Regions from separate parts of the Klebsiella sp. RIT-PI-d genome, predicted to be linked through region 2. Evidence: predicted binding sites of a transcription regulator. Region 2 holds the regulator's gene; each other region holds the start of a gene.
The links. The regulator Fur, encoded in region 2, represses iron uptake genes when iron is present. The targets are predictions, from matches to a motif close to ATAATAATGAGAACNACTATCAA.
Positions count from the first base shown of each region.

Region 1: the regulator Fur is predicted to act here: its motif matches at 2,604-2,626, upstream of AC791_RS02300 (TonB-dependent receptor domain-containing protein).
Region 3: the regulator Fur is predicted to act here: its motif matches at 3,653-3,675, upstream of AC791_RS13200 (TonB-dependent siderophore receptor).

Region 1 covers NZ_LGIT01000003.1:401,968-409,039, forward strand. Annotated here, with positions in the region: gene AC791_RS02295 (hemin-degrading factor) at 1-41, opposite strand, end outside; gene AC791_RS02300 (TonB-dependent receptor domain-containing protein) at 118-2,490, opposite strand; gene AC791_RS02305 (SelT/SelW/SelH family protein) at 2,713-2,997, shown strand; gene AC791_RS02310 (tagatose bisphosphate family class II aldolase) at 3,225-4,079, shown strand; gene gatZ (tagatose-bisphosphate aldolase subunit GatZ) at 4,201-5,472, shown strand; gene gatA (PTS galactitol transporter subunit IIA) at 5,491-5,955, shown strand; gene gatB (PTS galactitol transporter subunit IIB) at 5,985-6,269, shown strand; gene AC791_RS02330 (galactitol-specific PTS transporter subunit IIC) at 6,274-7,072, shown strand, end outside.
Region 2 covers NZ_LGIT01000009.1:408,267-415,338, reverse strand. Annotated here, with positions in the region: gene seqA (replication initiation negative regulator SeqA) at 1-190, opposite strand, end outside; gene ybfF (esterase) at 373-1,149, shown strand; gene ybfE (LexA regulated protein) at 1,276-1,569, shown strand; gene fldA (flavodoxin FldA) at 1,720-2,250, shown strand; gene fur (ferric iron uptake transcriptional regulator) at 2,541-2,993, shown strand; gene AC791_RS08535 (helix-turn-helix domain-containing protein) at 3,156-3,764, shown strand; gene chiP (chitoporin ChiP) at 3,812-5,218, opposite strand; gene glnS (glutamine--tRNA ligase) at 5,600-7,072, opposite strand, start outside.
Region 3 covers NZ_LGIT01000009.1:1,439,395-1,446,466, forward strand. Annotated here, with positions in the region: gene AC791_RS13180 (acyl-CoA thioester hydrolase/BAAT C-terminal domain-containing protein) at 1-153, shown strand, start outside; gene AC791_RS13185 (ABC transporter ATP-binding protein) at 150-908, shown strand; gene AC791_RS13190 (ABC transporter permease) at 901-1,698, shown strand; gene AC791_RS13195 (alpha,alpha-trehalase) at 1,845-3,524, shown strand; gene AC791_RS13200 (TonB-dependent siderophore receptor) at 3,719-5,836, shown strand; gene AC791_RS13205 (GlsB/YeaQ/YmgE family stress response membrane protein) at 5,885-6,136, opposite strand; gene ycgR (flagellar brake protein YcgR) at 6,335-7,066, shown strand; gene emtA (membrane-bound lytic murein transglycosylase EmtA) at 7,067-7,072, opposite strand, start outside.

The DNA.
Region 1 (7,072 bases), on a different contig from region 2:
TGCTGCCAGAGAGTTGAAACGTCTGCTGATGGAACGGACATAATGTTTGCTTCCTTAAAAGGTTAAAAACCCCGGCAGCGAGGCCGGGGGGTACAGGCATCAGAAATAACGCTTTACTCAGAAGTCGACGTTAACGCCCAATTGCCACGTACGTCCTGGCATCACGGCCAGCGCCTTGTCATAAGCATCCTGACGCGTCGATTGCTCAATGGTCCGGCTGCTCAGGTAGTCGCGATATTTACGATCGGTAATGTTGTAAATTCCGCTATTGAGTCTGACGTTCTTCGCCACCTGCCACCAGGCCGTCCAGTCCAGCAGACCATAGCCCGGCACGCGAATATACTCATTACTGGCGCTCGCAATCGCAGAACCGGTATTCGCGTAGGATTCACGACTGGTCGTGGCGGCGCGCTTGCCCTTCACAAAGGTGGCAACCAGCGCGGTACCATAGCGTTTTGCCGGATCGTCCCACGCCACGCCAGCGATGGCTTTCATCGGCGCGATGCTGTCGAGATCGATGTATTTATCGCCGCTATAGCTTGATTTTGATTGTCCCTGAGAATAGCCGTACGCCAGCGTGGCGCTTAAGCCATTTATCTCTTCGAACCAGGTACCGACATTAAACTTCGCGCTAATTTCACCGCCGTAGATATAGGCTTTGTCACGGTTTTCCGCCTGATAAGTGGTGTAAATGTTCGACGGCACATGAGTGAACTGGTCCGGGTTATTGGCACGCGAATAGCGGGTATAAGCAATAAAGTTTTTATAGGTGTTATAGAACAGCGAGGTACGCAGCGTCACACCGTCGGTCACCTCTCCTTTCATCCCCCACTCAACGTTATCGCTGGTTTCGGTTTTCAGATCGGTATTGCCAATAAGCGCATATTGCTGTCTTCCGGCATAGCTGGAGCCGAGATTCCACGAGCCGTAAAGCTGGCTGGCATTCGGGAATTCAGCGCCGCGTTTGTATTGCAGCCAGGTCATCAGACGCGGAGTGATGTCATACTGGAACGTCAGCGACGGCAGCAGTTGCGTATCGGAATTTTTGCCGTACAACGTTGAGACTTCGCCTTCGTCCAGCACGGCGCTATTGGTTGTTAAATCCGCAAGGCTTTGCGGCTTCATCGACTGACGGACAACGCGCGCGCCGGGAATAATCGCGAAATGGTGGCCTTCGACATCGAAATTAATCTGATCCTGCAAGAATGCGCCGAGCGTATAACTCTGGCTGTCGGCTTCCGGTTGCATGATTTCAGTATAGGCACTGGGCGTCGGCGATTGCTTAAAAGGACGCTCGGTTTTAGTCGTGCTGGCGTTAAAACCGGCGCTCAGATCGTGACGGCCAAGGGTCTTCGTCAGCGCATTTTGCAGGCCCCAGGTTTCAGTATCATAATTGGAATAGACGGTCTGCATCCCGGTCGCGATGCTGTCCGGCTGATAAGTCCGATCGTGCGCTTCGGTATGTTGGTAGTAAACTTTGGTCGACATGCTGTCCAGCCAGTCGTTCATCGGTGTCCAGTCATCTTTCAGGCTGGCTCCCCAGCGACGGGTCTGACTGGTTTGCTGCGCGTCGCCAAGGATCTGGCTACCGCTGCTGTTCCACGCGTCATACCGGCTATGATTGGTCTTGTGATAGTAATCCAGCGTGCCGGTGAATTTATGCTCATCGCCGGGCTGCCAGATCCCTGACGTCATCATGGCGTCGGAGTGCCAGTTGGCCGGATAAGCGTCTACCGTATCGCTATTATTACGCGTTTGCTGACCGTCACGACGGCTGTAGACGAAAATGCCGCGCAGCGTCTCATCCCCTGCCGCACCGGTGATGCCGTTGTGCCAGCTACGATCGGCGGAATCATAGTCACTCTGGTAACCGAACCCGGCCTCTTTTCCGGGGCGCAGATAGTCATCCGCAGATTTCGGGCGGAAGGAGACATTGCCGCCGATGGAGGTATTCGCCTGATCTGTCGAAGTCGCACCGGATTCAATGTCCACATTGCCATACATATAGGGATCGATATAGTCCCGGCCAATACCAAACGTATTCAGACCTGAACGGCTGACATAGCTTCGCCCGGTAGCGTCCGGCTGCGGTATTCCGTCTACATCAATGCCGACGCGATTGCTCTCCAGCCCGCGAATGTTGTAGCCGGTATAACCGCCGCGATCGAATCCGCTTTTACCGTTTCCGGAGCCGCCGCTGGTGCCCGTCGCACCGATCAGCGGCTCATAGCGCATAATGGATCCAAAGTCGTTTGCGCCTTTGTTCTGCAACTCCTGAGCGCCGAGCGTATGGCGATTTCCTGCGTTCAGTACCGGCGCAGGCGCGCTAACGATCATCCGATCGGCAGGCTCCTCGTATGCAGGATTTACTGTGGTCGTTGCCGGTGAGGTCTGTGCCGCATAAGCCGGGGCCTGATAAAGCGAGGCGAGCAATGAGGTCGCCAGAACGCTTTTCCCAAAGCGATGCAAAGAAATGTGCGATGTATGCATAATGTCTTGTAAGCCTTAATTTTATTAGTATCGGGGCTCACATCTCTCTTCCACTGACTCGTCGAAAATGGGGTAAATAAAAAGATCACGTACTGTTATAAATTATGCATTGAATACTAATGATAACTATTATCAATTGCAACAACTTCACAAAGTCTTCACATTTTTGCCGCAACATCGGTAAATTATCCCCCCAATTCCTTTTTTTCAGAGATGATAAAAATGCGTAAAAACGCGGTAACACTCCAGTATTGCTCGCAATGTAACTGGATGCTTCGGGCAACCTGGATGGCGCAGGAACTGCTCCAGACATTTAGTACCGATCTTGATTCAGTACGCCTTGTCCCTGGTACCGGCGGAATTTTTGTGATTGATATCGATGGGCAGATCGTCTGGGATCGTAAACAGGACGGTGGATTCCCGGATGCCGCAGAACTGAAACGCCGGGTGCGCGACTACTGTTTTCCACAAAAAGATCTGGGCCATATTGAGAAGAAAAGCGACTGATCGCACACTTTCGTTTTAAGCGCGCTGTCAACGCGCATTCATTTCTCTTTTTAACAACATTTTATACCTCCCCTCCTGAATGCTGGCAGCTATCGCCAGCACTTTCATCTCGCCCAAACATTCATAATATTTCTTTTTCTTTCGATATCAGACTTTGATCACATAAAACCTTTTCAAAACCCTATACTTTCTTTCGAAGAAAACAAACGAAAGATTTCGGAGGGGTAATGTACGTTATTTCGACCACCGCGATGCTGCGAAAAGCACAGTATGAAGGCTATGCCGTACCCGCATTCAATATCCACAATCTTGAAACGCTGCAGGTCGTTGTAGAAACCGCAGCTGAACTGCGTTCTCCGCTGATCGTCGCCGGTACGCCGGGCACATTCAGCTATGCAGGTAGCCAGAATATTGTGGCTATTGCAGGTGCGCTGGCCCACCAGTTTAACCAGCCGCTGGCCATCCATTTAGATCATCACGAAAAATTCGCCGACATTGAGAGCAAAGTTCTGGCGGGCGTGCGTTCGGTGATGATTGACGGTTCCCACTTAGCCTTTAACGAAAACGTAGCGCTGGTGAAGAAAGTCGTCGATTTTTGTCACCGTTACGATGTCAGCGTAGAAGCTGAGTTAGGCCGTCTGGGCGGTCAGGAAGACGATCTGATCGTCGACGGAAAAGACGCGCTTTATACCCATCCACAGCAGGCGCAAGAATTCGTTGAAAGAACGGGAATTGATTCCCTGGCAGTCGCCATCGGCACTGCTCACGGGCTTTATACAGCAGAGCCAAAACTCGATTTCGTCCGCCTTGAGGAAATTCGTCATACCGTTAACGTCCCGCTGGTGCTTCACGGCGCATCGGGCCTTCCTGCTCAGGATATCCGTCAGGCCATTTCGGGAGGCGTGTGCAAAGTCAACGTGGCGACCGAATTAAAAATCGCGTTTTCGGATGCGCTTAAGGCCTATTTCCTTAGTTATCCGGATGCCAGCGATCCACGTCATTACATGGTTCCGGCAAAAGCAGCCATGAAAGCTGTCGTGAAGAAAGTGATTGCTGACTGCGGCTGTGAAGGAAAGCTGTAAATCCTGGGTAACTTAAGAAACTGCAGCGAATTTTTTACGAGCACGATCACGAACGCCGCATGTTCTCTTTGCTTCAGGCTCAAAAGATTATGAAGATAAAAATAAGCAAACGGAGATTAAAATGAAAGAGATTATTTCTGCTCATAAAGCGGGTAAACACACGGGTATCTGTTCCGTTTGCTCTGCACATCCGTTGGTCATCGAAGCCGCATTGCGCTTTGATTTGCATACGCAAAACAAAGTGTTAATAGAGGCAACATCAAATCAGGTGAATCAGTTTGGCGGCTATACCGGCATGCAACCCGCTGATTTTCGCGATTTTGTGTATAAGATTGCTGAAACTGTAGGTTTCCCGCAGGCGCGTATTATCCTTGGCGGCGATCATCTTGGCCCAAACTGCTGGCAACATGAAAATGCGGCCTCCGCGATGGAAAAATCGCTCGAACTGATCCGCGCTTACGTGGCGGCGGGCTTCAGTAAAATTCATCTTGATGCCTCGATGTCCTGCGCAGACGATCCGGTGCCGCTGGACCCGGTAGTCGTGGCAGAACGTGCGGCTCAGCTGTGTCAGGTGGCAGAGCACACGGCGACAGCAGAACAGAAACGTCATCTGACCTACGTTATCGGCACTGAAGTTCCGGTTCCTGGCGGTGAGGCCAGCACTATTGGTAGCGTGCACGTTACGCGAGCGGAAGACGCCGCCCGCACGCTGGAAACCCATCAGGTTGCCTTTCGTACACGAGGTCTGGACGAGGCGCTCACGCGCGTCATTGCCATTGTGGTTCAACCCGGCGTTGAATTCGATCACACGCAAATTATTCATTATCAGCCGCAGCAGGCACAGGCGCTGTCACGCTGGATCAAAGACACGCCCATGGTCTACGAGGCGCACTCTACGGATTATCAGACCCGCTACGCCTATCGCGCGCTGGTGCAGGATCATTTCGCTATCCTCAAAGTTGGACCGGCACTGACGTTCGCGTTGCGCGAGGCCATTTTCGCCCTCGCAAAAATGGAGAATGAACTTATCGCACCGGAAGATCGTAGCCGGGTGCTGGACGTAATTGATGAAGTCATGTTGAATGAACCAGGCTACTGGAAAAAATATTATCGTCCAGCCTGGAGTCAGGCGATGGTTGATATCCATTTCAGCCTCTCCGATCGCATCCGCTATTACTGGCCGCATCCACGCATAAGCCAGAGCGTAGAAAAACTCCTCGCCAACCTGAGTACCGCCTCCCTGCCGCTGGGGCTTATTAGCCAGTATATGCCGGTGCAGTTCGAACGCCTGGCAATGAGCGAACTTACCGCCACGCCGCACATTCTCATCCTCGATAAGATTCAGGATGTGCTGCGTGCCTACCGTTACGGTTGTTCTTCCGAAATAGCCTGATCGTCATAAAGAGGATTTATGAGCCAATTATTTGTTCGCATCGGAATTGATTTCAGTACCTGCCATCAGGCGCTGGAGCATATCGGACAAGAGATGCTGGTGAAGGGCGTCGTGCACGAAACCTGGCCGCAGGCGTTACTGGCGCGGGAAGCCGATTTCCCCACCGGTATCGCCCTGGAAAATCATGCGGTTGCGATCCCGCACTGCGAAGCAATACATGCAAAATCCCCGGCGATTTACCTGATTCGCCCGCAGAATCCGGTCCTTTTCCGCCGCGCAGATGATGACGGTGAAATTCCGGTCTCATTGATCATTGCGCTGATTGTAGAGAACCCAACGGCACAGCTAACGCTGCTGCGGCGGTTATTCAGTGAGCTGCAAAATCCAGACGCTCTCGATGCTCTGCTGGCGGCGTCTGACAGCGAGCTTGGGCACCTGTTTCAAAAAACAATCCTCGACGCTGAGCCGTGCGCTCAGGCCTAACAACACACTGATAATAAAAGGAATACCCTATGAAACGTAAAGTAATTGTCGCCTGTGGCGGTGCGGTAGCAACCTCAACGATGGCAGCAGAAGAAATCAAAGAATTATGTGATGCTCACAACATCACGCTGGACCTGGTTCAGTGCCGGGTCAACGAAATCGAAACCTATATGGATGGGGTCGATATGATTTGTACGACTGCTAAGGTCGATCGGGCATTTGGTGAAATTCCGGTGGTTCACGGTATGCCTTTTATTTCCGGCGTGGGCATCGAAGCGCTGCAGCAGAAAATCCTGAGCATCCTCGTGGGGTAGCGTCATGTTTAGCGAAATAATGCGTTATATCCTCGACTTAGGTCCGACAGTTATGCTGCCGATTGTGATTATCATCTTCTCAAAACTACTGGGGATGAAGCTCGGGGACTGTTTTAAGGGCGGCCTGCATATTGGGATTGGCTTCGTCGGGATTGGGCTTGTTATTGGCTTAATGCTGGATTCCATCGGACCCGCGGCGAAAGCTATGGCCGAGCAGTTTCAAATTAATCTGCATGTAGTCGATATCGGCTGGCCAGGCTCTTCACCCATGACATGGGCATCACAGATTGCGCTGGTAGCAATCCCGGTGGCAATTGGCGTCAACGTACTGATGCTGGTAACGCGCATGACCCGGGTCGTTAACGTCGATATCTGGAATATCTGGCACATGACCTTTACCGGCGCAATGTTGCATCTGGCTACCGGGTCGTACTGGATTGGTATTCTCGGTGTAGTGCTGCACGCGGCGTTTGTCTACAAACTGGGCGACTGGTTTGCCAAAGACGCGCGGGACTATTTTGGTCTCGACGGTATTGCTATTCCTCACGGCAGTTCGGCATACATGGGGCCCATTGCAGTGCTGGTCGATCTTATCATCGATAAAATTCCCGGCCTGAACCGGATTCATTTTAGCGCCGATGACGTTCAGAAACGTTTTGGTCCGTTCGGAGAACCGGTTACCGTCGGTTTTATTATGGGGATTATTATTGGCCTGTTAGCCGGTTATGACACCAAAGCCATCCTGCAACTGGCGGTGAAAACAGCGGCCGTGATGCTGTTAATGCCCCGGGTGATCAAACCGA
Region 2 (7,072 bases):
CCGTATTAGCCGGTTTTTTCTCGGCCACCGCTGCGGGGGCACTAACCTCTTTATTGACCGGAGAGACAGGCTGTGCAACGGCAGAAAATTTCAGCAGGCGCCGTAAAATGTCGGATGCGCTCTCGCCAATGTGCTGCGTGTGGCTGGCAATATAGCGATAGAGTTCATCATCAACTTCGATCGTTTTCATCTTGATCCAGTACGTTATTTTTTGAGTACAAGTTATTGAGATTATAAGAGCAAATCTCAACTGCGGATAGCGTAAAGCCCGGGTGACCGTAAAACTCCGGAAACTTCTGAAAGCTTGCAGCCGGGCGGCAGAATGTTCACCATAATACCTTAACCTGCCAACGCGAAAAAAAGATCTTTACCATGAAATTAAATACCCGCACGCAATCTGCACAACATTTGACTGGATCTTCACCCATTGTCCTCGTTCACGGGTTGTTCGGCAGCCTTGATAATCTGGGCGTCCTTGCTCGCGATCTGGTACGCGATTACTCAATCCTGCAAGTCGACATGCGCAACCACGGGCTTTCGCCTCGCGCCCCGGAAATGGACTATTCAGTGATGGCCCAGGATCTGCTGGATACTCTGGACGCACATGATATTGAAAAAGCCACCTTTGTGGGGCATTCAATGGGTGGCAAAGCGGTCATGGCGCTTACCGCGCTGGCCGCCGATCGCATTGACGGGCTGGTCGCCATTGATATCGCCCCGGTACGCTATGCCGAGCGACGCCATGATGAAATATTTGCTGCGATCAATGCGGTGACGGACGCCGGCTGCGCTACGCGTCAGCAGGCGGCTACGGTGATGCGCCAGCATCTTAATGAAGAAGGCGTTATTCAGTTTTTGCTGAAGTCATTTGCCGACGGCGAATGGCGCTTTAATGTGCCGGTATTGTGGCAACACTATTCACAGATTACCGGCTGGCAAACCCTCCCGGCCTGGGATCGCCCGGCGCTGTTTATTCCCGGCGGCAACTCTCCCTATGTTAATGAAGCCTGCCGGGAACCGCTGCTGGCCCAGTTCCCGCAGGCGCGTGCGCATGTCATCGCGGGTGCCGGACACTGGGTACACGCCGAAAAACCAGAGGCGGTACTACGGGCTATTCGTCGCTATCTGACAGAGCGTGAGGCTGATTAAAAATGCAACGTCCGCACGCCAGATTGCCTGCGGACGTTGGCGTGCTTCTCCCACTGCTGTATGATGGCGTGCTACCCAACCGGACTTAAGCCCGGCTGCTTTTATTCCCCGAAGTCACTCTGAATCATGGCAAAAGAACAAACGGACCGTACCACATTAGATCTGTTCGCAAATGAGCGTCGCCCGGGAAGACCCAAAACCAATCCCCTTGCGCGTGATGAACAGTTACGCATCAATAAGCGTAATCAGTTAAAACGTGACAAGGTTCGCGGCCTGAAGCGCGTCGAGCTGAAGCTGAACGCGGACGCAGTGGACGCCCTGAATGAGCTGGCAGATGCTCGCCAGATCAGCCGTAGTGAGCTTATCGAAGAGATCCTCCTGAGCCAGCTTGCGCTACTGCACGCGCAGGATATTGTCTGAAAATCGCCCTGAATCCTTTTTTCATGTAGCAGGGAGTGCAGTCGAGAGCGATTGCTATTTCCGCGTACTTCTCTGTTCTGCTATCATTGCCCTTATCCGTGTGCAATGCGCCACCACCATATTACTAAGTATCAAGAGGTTATTTTACTCATGGCAATCACAGGCATCTTTTTCGGCAGCGATACCGGCAATACCGAAAACATCGCAAAGATGATTCAAAAGCAGTTAGGTAAGGATGTCGCCGATGTCCATGACATTGCTAAGAGCAGCAAAGAAGATCTCGCAGGCTACGATATTCTGCTGCTGGGCATTCCAACCTGGTACTACGGTGAAGCACAATGTGACTGGGATGACTTTTTCCCGACGCTGGAAGAGGTAGACTTCAACGGTAAGCTGGTTGCCCTTTTTGGCTGTGGCGATCAGGAAGACTACGCAGAATACTTCTGCGACGCGCTGGGCACTATTCGTGACATCATAGAGCCGCGCGGCGCAACGATTGTCGGCCACTGGCCAACCGCGGGTTATCACTTTGAAGCGTCAAAAGGCCTCGCTGATGACGATCATTTCGTCGGTCTTGCCATTGACGAAGACCGCCAGCCCGAGCTAACCGCCGAACGCGTTGAGCAGTGGGTCAAGCAGATCTCTGAAGAGCTGCACCTCGATGCTATTATCAATGCCTGATGTCAGTAAAGCGCAGCCGCAAGGCTGCGCTTTATCGATAGCTTTGAGCAATCAAAATAATTGCTACAATTTTTTAACTTTTCAGTACTTATCTGTACAATAGCCACTGATTTAACGAGGACGGTTTCCGCTTTGCGAACAACGCCTCGTTTTAATTGCTAAATTTGTCTGATACTTACGGTTTTCAATCAGGCATGGCAGTTCTATAATGAGAGTCATTATGACCGATGCACTCTCTGTAAATACTTCCCTGTGGGGAGTGAATCTTATAGCAACAGGACAGATTCCGCATGACTGACAACAATACCGCATTAAAGAAAGCAGGCCTGAAAGTCACGCTTCCCCGGTTAAAAATTCTGGAAGTGCTTCAGGGGCCTGACAATCACCATGTCAGCGCGGAAGACTTATACAAACGCCTTATCGACATGGGCGAAGAGATTGGCCTCGCTACCGTCTATCGCGTTCTGAACCAGTTTGACGATGCAGGCATTGTCACCCGTCATAATTTTGAGGGTGGTAAATCCGTTTTTGAACTGACTCAGCAGCATCATCACGATCACCTTATCTGCCTCGACTGCGGCAAAGTGATTGAGTTTAGCGATGATTCAATCGAGTTACGCCAGCGTGAGATTGCCGCTAAACACGGTATCCGTCTCACCAACCATAGTCTTTATCTCTATGGTCACTGTGCTGAAGGTGACTGCCGTGAAAACGAACATATTCACGAAGGCAACAACAAGTAATCGACCAGGACGCTAAGTCAGCCAGCCTCCCCGGCTGGCTTTTTTATTTTTTCAGGCAGTAAATTCAGAATTCATTAATATCAGTGATCATTTACGCGGCCTAGAATGATGTGTTACGGGCGTTGTGCACGACGTCTGATGATATTGACAATGGATTAAGTCATGCATAAAAACACCGCATATCAGTCTGCAATTACCCATATTCTTGCCATTTTCGACGACAGGAATAAGAATCGCCTTGCGCAATACCACGCCCTGACCTTTCAGGCCGATAAGATTTGTTTACTGTATGCTGGCGACTACTCGCTTGTGCGCCGACGGGATGGATTGCTGTTAACGCGCTCAAGGGCACCGGGCATTACGGGTATGATCATGCCCGGGACGCCAGAGCAGTATGTTATTCTGCATGCAGACAGTGACTGCGACTATCGACTGGTCAGCAATAAAGACTTTTTTAGCAGAATTGATGAGTTGAAAGCACATCAGGACATGTATACGCTTCTGCTGGCGCAGGTTACGCGACAGCAGGAGCGCGAGGAGTTGCTGTTGGGCGGCAGCAGCATGGTTTGCGTGCAGGGTGCTATCCTGCTGCTTAGTCGCCTTGAGCCGGATATGCTTGCCAGTATAAACGTCGCTAACTTTGTCATTAAAATGACAAACTTGTCGCGCAGTATTGTGATGAAGTCAGTGGCCTTTCTGCGTGAGGAAAACGCGATTGAAATGAGCAAGGGCAAACTGGTGAGGGTCAATTATCTTCCTGACATCCCGTAGAAATACCGGCGGCTTTGCGCCGCCGGGTGTAACCGTCTTAGTCTGCCTTAGAAAATCGTAAATGGCGCGATAACCATAAATTTCACGTCGCGCTCATCCTGGAAAATATTGCCATAACCGCCGCCATAGCTCGGAATATCCGAATGATTATCATATTCGGTGAAGTGAAGTTTAAACATGGTTCCCTTAGCCCGGCCCTCCTGAAGAGTATAAACGGCATCCAGGCTATAAGAGGACTCTTCGATAGTGCGATCTTTATCATACCAGGCATCCGGATTTAATTGCCAGGTCGCAGGCTTCGCATCCCAGGCATAAACCCAGGATGCTCCTACGTTCCAGCCTGGCAGATCCCAGTTTTTGAGATCGTACATTGCACCTAAGAAAACGGCTTTTTCGCCGTTGGCGTTAAAGTCTGAACGGTTATCCCACCAGATATCGAGGCGGCCGTTAGATGAGGCGTAAGTGGGTGTCATACGCTGGAGAAAATAACCCTGCTGACCATTAGCTTTAACCCAGGTGCCCTCAAGACGTAAATCCACCACCTCTGCGGGTTTATAACCAAACGTCAGCGCCTGTAGCCAGGCCGTGCCGTCATAGATATCGTTGGTACTATGATCGTCAACTTTGTCACGAGCAGCATAAAACTGGTAGCTGGTGGTGAACGGACTTCCGGCAATATCAAATTTATAACTGGCTTTAGCAAAATACTGATCGATATAGTTTTCAGCCTGACCAAATGCGGCCTCAAGCACAACGTCGTTTTTGAAATCGTATTTGGCCCCGATAGAATGTAAATAGTCGACCCGGGTTTTTTGATCATTCTGATAAAAATGATCCATCTCGATGTGCCACGGCGACTTATAGTCGTTAGTCCACATATAGGAGAAGCTAAGTGCACCGGCATCGCCATAATCAAAATTCGCCCCTGCCTCAGCGCCCTGATAGGTTCCCGGCATAAAGCTCCAGTGCGGAGCCAGCAGCGTTTGCCCTGTCGGCTGAATATATCCCGCCCGCGCCCACATTGGTCCATATTTGAATTTCGCCGCCGCTTTATACAGGCTTACGCCGCTTTTATCACCGGACCATTTTTCATCGTAGGCTTTATTGCTTTTAGAAAAGGCAATTTCATTGGGATGGGCACTGTCGCCGTTCTCGGCCATTTCAACTGCCGTAAAAGCAGCAATATCAAGGCCAAACATATCAGCAGCATACCCGGACTGAAAATCAAGATTCGCATTCCAGGTCGCATGAGAAAGGTTAACTTTATATTTGTCGTTATCGGTGACATCTTTACGATCGCGCTCACGCTGCCAGTAATAAATACCGCCCGTAAGCGTTGAATCGTCGATAAATCCTTCAGCTTTAGCCTGCGGAGAGGCTATCCAGCCAGACATTGCGATGACGCCGGCAATAGCCAGCGCCAGCGTACTACGTTTGCCACTGAACGTACGCATGGGGTGATCCTCTTTGACTTTAAAACGCCGACAAACGCGGCGATAAAAATAAAATTTAAAAAGTAACCAGCAAAAATGTGACTGACTACTGAGAAACAGAGTATTTTTCGCGACGCGAATTATCAATCTTTTTTGACGGGCAAAATGCAGGATTATGATGGAGCGCACATATTTCATTGTATTTTGTAACAATTACAAAATAGAAATTTAGCGCGATTAATGAGGATTAATAGCAGAAAAACAGATGATGAGTGATATTAATTGACTTCCGGTGAGGGACATTAATTCGCGTCACGAATATATAGATATTGATGATATTTCGCCATGACAGCCAAAAATAAACGCCGCACATGGCGGCATTTATTAACCAGCAGATTGAGATTACTCGCCGATTTTTGCCCAGGTATCACGCAGGCCAACGGTGCGGTTAAACACCAGATTGTCCGCAGTCGCATAGCGACTATCAAGACAGAAGTAACCTTCGCGTTCGAACTGATACGCTTTACCGGCTTCCGCCTCTTTTAAGCTTTGCTCAGCAAAGCCGTGTTTGATGACCAGAGATTCAGGATTAATGACGGAAAGGAAATCCTCTGCCGCACCGGGGTTTGCAATACTGAACAGACGATCGTACAAACGAATTTCAACCGGCAAGGCATGTGTTGCGCTCACCCAGTGGATCACACCTTTAACTTTGCGCCCATCCGCCGGATCTTTGCTTAACGTGTCAGCATCATAAGTGCAGATGATAGTGGTGATATTACCTTCCGCATCTTTTTCCACGCGTTCAGCTTTGATCACATAAGCATTGCGCAGGCGAACTTCTTTACCCAGCACCAGACGTTTATACTGCTTATTGGCTTCTTCGCGGAAATCAGCGCGATCGATCCAGATTTCGCCGCTAAACGGAACTTCACGCGTCCCCATTTCCGGGTTGCCCGGATGGTTCGGCATGGTCACCATTTCGCTCTCGCCCTGCGGGTAGTTTTCGATAACCAGTTTTACCGGATCGATAACGGCCATGGCGCGCGGCGCATTTTCGTTTAAATCTTCACGAATGCAGGATTCAAGCGACGCCATTTCAATGGTGTTGTCCTGTTTGGTCACGCCAATACGTTTGCAGAACTCACGGATGGACGCCGAGGTATAGCCGCGACGGCGCAGACCAGAAATGGTCGGCATACGCGGATCGTCCCAGCCCTCTACGTGCTTGTCAGCGACCAGCAGATTCAGCTTACGCTTGGACATCACGGTATATTCCAGATTCAGGCGCGAAAATTCGTACTGACGCGGATGAACCGCAATAGTGATGTTATCGAGCACCCAGTCATACAGACGGCGGTTATCCTGAAACTCAAGTGTACACAGCGAGTGCGTAATGCCTTCCAGCGCATCGCTGATACAGTGGGTAAAGTCGTACATCGGGTAGATGCACCATTTGCTGCCCGTCTGATGATGGTCGGCAAACTTAATGCGATAAATAACCGGGTCGCGCATTACAATAAAAGGTGACGCCATATCGATTTTGGCACGCAGGCAGGCCTTACCTTCTTCAAACCCACCGCTGCGCATTTTTTCAAATAGCGCGAGGTTTTCTTCAACGCTGCGATCGCGATACGGGCTATTTTTACCTGGTGCTTTCAGCGTACCGCGGTATTCGCGGATTTCATCGGCAGACAGCTCGTCAACATAGGCCAGACCTTTATTGATAAGCTCAATGGCATACTGATGCAACTGGTCAAAATAATTTGAGGAGTAGCAAATATCACCCGACCAGTGAAAACCTAACCACTGCACATCGTTTTTGATTGACTCGACGTATTCGATATCTTCTTTCGCCGGGTTAGTATCATCGAA
Region 3 (7,072 bases), 1.0 Mb from region 2:
ACCACGGATATTGCCAAAGTACACCCGGTTGCCGGGGTGATCATCGACGGCGGCGGTACGCCTGTAGCCAATGCCCGCGCCAATCGGCTGAGCTGGCAACAGGTGCTGACATTCCTTACGGCAGCGGTTGGCGCACATCAGGAGCAAACATGAGTATAGCGCTGGAACTGCGTGGCGTCGGGCTAACCTATGCGACCCGCCGGGGCGAAATTGACGCCCTCGACGGTGTCGATTTACAGGTTGGCGCAGGTGAATTTGTCGCACTACTGGGGCCTTCCGGCTGCGGAAAATCCACCGTATTAAAGCTGGCAGCGGGCCTGATGCACGCCACTCGCGGGGAGGTTCTGCTGGCCGCCCAGCCGGTTAACGGTCCGGGTCGTGACGCGGGGGTGGTGTTTCAAAAGCCGAATCTGCTGCCGTGGAAGAGCGTTCTCGAAAATGTTCTGCTGCCGGCCCGTACGCTGGGAATGCCGCGTGCCGCAGCCAGCGTCCGCGCCCGGCAAATGCTGGAGCTGGTAGGGTTGGCTGATTTTGCCACCGATTATCCTTTTGAGCTGTCGGGCGGGATGCAGCAGCGCGTTGGCATTGCCCGCATGCTGCTCCACGATCCGCAGTTGTTATTGATGGACGAACCGTTTGCCGCACTGGATGCGCTGTCGCGGGAAGCGCTGACGCTTGAGCTTCAGCGCATCTGGGGGCAGCAGCGTAAGTCGGTACTGTTTATTACTCATAGTATCCAGGAAGCAGTGTTTCTGGCCGACCGGGTGCTGGTGATGTCACCGCGCCCGGGCCGCATCATTGAGGAGCTGCCTGTCCCTCTGGCGCGCCCCCGCACGTCACAGACCCTCGGCGATCCGCAGTTTATGGCCCTGTGCCAGCATTTACGGAGGTACTTTACCCATGCGTAGATTTTTACCGCATCTGTATCCTTTTATTAGTCTGGCCGTTCTGCTGGTTATCTGGGACGGCTGTGTACGCATTTTCGCTATTCCGGACTATCTGCTGCCCTCCCCGGCTGCGGTCTGGCAGGCGTTGCTGACCGGTTTTCGCGATGGCAGCCTGTGGCCGCACATTGCCACCACGCTAAGTGAAACCCTGAGTGGGTATGTCATTGGCAGCCTGCTGGCGATTATTCTTGGCATCGCGCTGGCACAGTCGCGCACCTTTGAGCAGTTTATCTACCCGCTACTGGTCGCCCTACAGGCAACACCGAAAGTGGCGCTGGGGCCCATTATTCTGGTGTGGTTCGGTTTTGGGATGCTGTCAAAAGTCGTGCTGGTGTCGCTGGTCTGCTTTTTCCCGCTATTTGTGAATACGGTAAACGGTATTCGCCGTACCGATGCAGAGTTACTCGACGCCTGCAGGGCATTTTCAGCGTCACCGCGCTGGCTGCTGTTTCACGTCAAACTGCCCTCGGCCGCAGGTGAGATTTTCGCCGGGCTGCAAATTGGCGTGGCGCTGGCGCTGATCGGCGCGGTAGTGGCGGAATTTCTTTCAGCCCAAAGCGGACTGGGGTATCTCATCGCCTCAAGCTCGGTCAGCATGAACCTGTCGGCGATGTTTTCCGGCGTTGTTCTGCTGGCGCTGCTGGGTCTCTGCGGGGCGCAGACTGTGCGCTGGCTACAGCAGCGGGTGGTCTTCTGGGAAGGCGGCGCGGCGGTACGCCATCGTCGGGGAAGAAAAACCGCCGGTCGCTAAGTTGCGGTGGCATCTGGTGAAGCGAAAATGTCTGTTGTACCGCAAAATGCCACATTCATCACTCGCAGGGGCCGATATTCGTCTAAGGTTTTCAGAAGGTTGATGCAGCGGTTGCGCTGATATACCTGTCTTAAGGAGAATAATCGATGATAATACCTGCTATGCGCCGCCCTCGCGTGCTGGCGCTGAACATTGCGCTCAGCACCCTGCTTTTTACCGCCGGTTCTGCACTGGCTGACGATGCCCTTAAACAGCCGCCTGATGTCCTGCTCGGCCCGCTGTTTACCGACGTACAGAGTGCCAAACTGTTCCCCGATCAGAAAACCTTTGCCGATGCGGTGCCAAAAGGCGATCCGCTGATGATCCTCGCCGACTATCGGATGCAGCGCGGCCAGCGCGGTTTTGATTTGCGCCGTTTTGTTGATCTGAACTTTACCCTGCCTGGCGAAGGCGAAAAGTATGTTCCGCCCGCGGGTCAGAGCCTGCGCGCGCATATTGATGGCCTGTGGCCGGTGCTGACCCGCACCACCGATCGCGCAAGTAAATGGGATTCGTTGCTTCCGCTGCCTGAATCTTACGTGGTGCCCGGCGGGCGCTTTCGCGAGATCTACTACTGGGACAGTTATTTCACCATGCTGGGTCTGGCAGAGAGCGGGCACTGGGACAAGATTGAAGACATGATTGCCAACTTCGCCTGGGAAATTGACACCTTTGGCCATATTCCTAACGGTAACCGCAGCTACTATCTCAGCCGTTCACAGCCGCCTTTCTTCGCTTTTATGGTCGAGCTGCTGGCCGATCACAATGGTGATGAGGTGTTAAAAAAATATTTGCCCCAGCTTGAGAAAGAACATAACTACTGGATGGATGGCGCGAGTTCACTGACCGCAGGACAAGGCAATAAGCGGGTGGTGAAACTTGATGATGGCGCGCTGCTTAACCGCTACTGGGATGAGCGTGATGCGCCGCGTACTGAGTCCTGGCTCGACGATGTGACGACCGCTAAAAATACGCCAAATCGCCCGGCGACCGAGGTGTATCGTGACCTGCGCGCCGGTGCCGCCTCCGGCTGGGATTTCAGCTCGCGCTGGATGGACGATCCTCATCAGCTCGGCAGCCTGCGCACCACCAGCATCGTGCCGGTGGACTTAAACTCGCTGATGTTCAAAATGGAGAAAGTGCTGGCCCGTGCCAGTAAAGCGGCAGGCGACGAGGCGAAGGCCAGTCAGTATGATGCCGAAGCCAGCGCACGTCAGCGGGCAATGGAAACCTGGCTGTGGAATGATAAACAAGGCTGGTACGCCGATTATGATCTGAAAACGAAAAAAGTGCGCAGTCAGTTGACGGCGGCGGCCCTGTTCCCGCTGTACGTCAATGCCGCCGCGCGAGATCGGGCCGACAAAGTGGCGGCGGTCACCGCCTCACAGTTACTCAAACCCGGCGGCATCACTACCACCACGGTTAACACCGGTCAGCAGTGGGATGCGCCGAACGGCTGGGCACCATTGCAGTGGGTAGCGGCCGAAGGCCTGCAAAATTACGGTCATCATAAAGTGGCGATGGACGTCACCTGGCGCTTCCTGACCAATGTGCAGCATACGTATGACCGGGAGAAAAAGCTGGTCGAGAAATACGACGTCAGCTCAACCGGAACCGGCGGTGGCGGCGGAGAATATCCTCTTCAGGACGGATTTGGCTGGACTAACGGGGTCACCCTGAAAATGCTGGATCGCGTCTGTCCAAAAGAAAAACCCTGCGATAACGTGCCTGCCACCCGTCCGGATGCGGCAAACGATGATGCAGTAAGCACAAAACAGGCGCAGTAACCTGTGTACCCCACTACCCATTCTGGTAGTGGGGTAGCGCTTGTGTCGTAAATATTCCTTTCCTGATGCGTACTTAACCGCTGAGTCCTTTGATTTGGCAGGGATTTATCCGCGCAAATCGCTTGAATATAAAAACGATAACAATAATAATTCGCATTTCCTGCTTACACTTTTACATAACTCCGGAATTTGCGATGACCCGATTGATGGCTAAACGCTCCACGCTGGCCTGCGCACTCGCGCTGGCGCTTCCTCATTTTGCGCTGGCAGAAGAAACGGTGGTGGTGACTGCCGCACCTGCTGACTCTGCCCTCACCCCGACCGAAGGCTATACGGCTAAAACCTCACGCGGCGCGACCAAAACCGATAAACCGCTGATCACCACCGCACAGTCGGTTTCGGTAGTCACCCGCCAGCAAATGGACGATCAAGGCGCGAATACCATCAGTCAGGCCCTGAATTATACCCCGGGGGTTTATTCCAACTTTAGCGGCGGTGCGACCCGTTTTGACACCGTGTCGCTGCGCGGTTTCCACGGCGGCGACGTGGACAACCTGTTCCTCGACGGTATGCGCCTGATGAGCGACGGCGGCAGCCATAACGTCATTCAGATCGATCCGTGGTTTATCGAACGCGTGGACGTGGTAAAAGGCCCGTCATCCGCGCTGTACGGTCAGAGCGTACCGGGCGGACTGGTGAATTTGACCTCTAAACGTCCACAGTTTACCCCGCAGGGACATGTTCGCCTCAGCGGCGGCACCCAGAATACCAAAGGCGGCGCGTTTGATTTTACCGACGCCATTAACGATCAGTGGGCGTGGCGCATTATCGGCATGACCCGCACCAGTGATACCCAGTACGACAATACCCGTGAAGAACGCTATGCGATCTCACCTTCCCTGCTCTGGCAGCCGGATACCGACACCAGCCTGCTGCTGCGCGCGTACCTGCAAAAAGATCCGTCCGGTGGCTATCACGGTTCCCTGCCGCTGGAGGGAACGCGCTATGCCCACAACGGTCGTAAGCTGTCGACAGACACCAATGAAGGCGATCCGGGTGATGGCTATAAGCGTCGCGAGCAGATTTACAGTATCGAATTCGATCATCAGTTCGATGATATCTGGTCAGTACACTCCAGCGGCAGCTATACCCACTCCAACGTGTCGCTGGATCAGGTGTATCAGGTTGGCTGGATTGACGGCTCCGATAACCTGGCGCGCGGCTACAGTGGTTCGCGCGGTTCGCTGGATGCGTGGTCTACGGATAACCGCGTGCAGGCCGATTTCGCAACCGGCGATGTTGCGCATACCCTGGTGCTGGGCGGCGAATATCATCGTTTCCGCAATGATTTATGGACCGGTGCCGGCTCTGCCGCCATGCTCGATCCATTTACCGGCTATACGCTGCAGACCGGCCATACCGTGACCTACAGCGACTATAACAACCGTCGCTACTATCAGACTGGCGTTTATCTCCAGGATGAAATGGTCTGGAACCGCTGGCATTTGGATCTCTCCGGCCGTTTCGATCGTCTGGTCTCTGAGCAGGTCAGCGATACGTTTGATACTAAAAACCGCCGCTCGGACGATCATGTCAGCACCCGCGCCTCGCTGCTTTATGCCTTTGAAAACGGATTATCACCCTATATCAGCTACAGTGAAGCCATTACGCCGGCAACGCTTGCCGGGGCGAACGGGAAGCTGTTAAAACCGACCACTGCCGAGCAGTATGAAGCGGGGATTAAATTCCAGCCGCCGGGCACTGCCGATATGTATAGCGTGGCCATGTATGATTTGACGCAGAAGGATGTGGCAACGCGCGATATTAACATCGCCACGGCCACCTTTATTCCCGCGGGCAAAGTCCATTCGCAGGGCGTAGAGCTGGAAGCGCGTAATCAAATTACGCCGGAACTGAGCACTATCGCCTCTTATAGCTGGAACCGTCTGCGCTTCCAGGATTCACTGGACGGTAATGATGGCAATACGCCGCAGCTGACACCGGATCAGATGGCCTCGTTATGGGCGCACTATCGGATCACCGATGGAATAAGTGTCGGCACCGGCGTGCGCTATATTGGCAAGCAGTGGGCTGACGATCGCAACACCGAGCGTTTACCGTCAACAACGTTGCTGGATGCCTCCGTGCGGGCCGATCTGGGCGCGTGGACACCATCGTTAAAAGGGGCGTTTGTTCAGGTTAATGCGAACAATTTGACCGATCGTGATTATGTGGCGGGCTGCTACGGGACAGGAAACTGTTATGTGGGCGCTGAACGAAGCGTGATAGCGACAGTGGGTTACGACTTCTGATAATCGTGCCGGGCAGCATCTGCTGCCCGGCAAAAACATGACTACGGGTTACCGGCGTACCATTCGGAAGATCGCCAGTACCACAATGGCGCCCACTACCGCGACCATGAAGCTGCCGAAGTTAAAGCCGCTTACCGGGCCACCGATCCCAAACAGCGTACTCAGCCAGCCACCTACTACCGCACCAATAATCCCCAGGATACAGGTCAGAAAAAATCCACCCCCGTCGCGTCCCGGCATGATCAGCTTGGCAATAATACCTGCAATAAGTCCAAATACGATCCAGGCAATAATACCCATCAGTCCATCCTCCTGTAAGTCACACAAAAAGCAGGCGTTGTTCCCCTGCACTAACGTTTCAAGTATAGGTAAATCCTGGTAAATGTGCGGCGCCGGAGAAAATTTTTCTCACTGGCAAAAAAACCACGCTCTGCTATGAAGTTCTGCCGCCAGCCGCCGATACTTCAGCAAAGGAATATCATCAGGGAACCTTTCGGCGTGACGCAATACAGTGAACAGTTTCTTAAACAAAGCCCGCTGGCGGTGCTCGGCGTCCTGCGCGATCTGCATAAACAGCAAATTCCGATCCGCGTATGCTGGGCGTCGGGGCAGTTTATCAGCCGTATTCTGGATGTAACTCAGGAGCAGCTGGTTATTGATTTTGGCAGCCAGGGTTATGAAAACAGCGCCGTCCAGCGCGCACAGAATATTGAGATCACCGCCGAGACACAGGGCGCTAAGGTTGAATTTCATCTGCCCTCACTGCAAAGCGTCAGCTGGCAACAGCTTCCGGCATTTGTGACCCCTCTGCCGTCAACGCTGTGGTTTCTCCAGCGCCGGGAATATTTCCGCATCAATGCTCCGCTGCATCCGGCCTACTTCTGTCATGCAAAACTGGCTGATAAAAGTGCAATTCGCTTTCGGCTATATGACCTGTCGCTGGGCGGGCTGGGCGCGCTGATGGAAAATGCGCCACCACAGCTGTTACAGCCGGGAACGCGTTTGTCGCAGATTGAACTGGATATGGGCGAATGGGGACGTTTTCATTTTGACGTTCAGCTGATTGCCATCACCGAGCGCAAAGTAGTGGACGGTAAAAATGAGACTATCAGCACGCCACGCCTGAGTTTTCGTTTTCTTAACGTCAGCCCAGCGGCGGAGCGCGAACTGCAGCGGATCATCTTCTCGCTGGAGCGCGAGGCGCGCGAACGCGCCAAAAAAGTGCGCTGATTACAT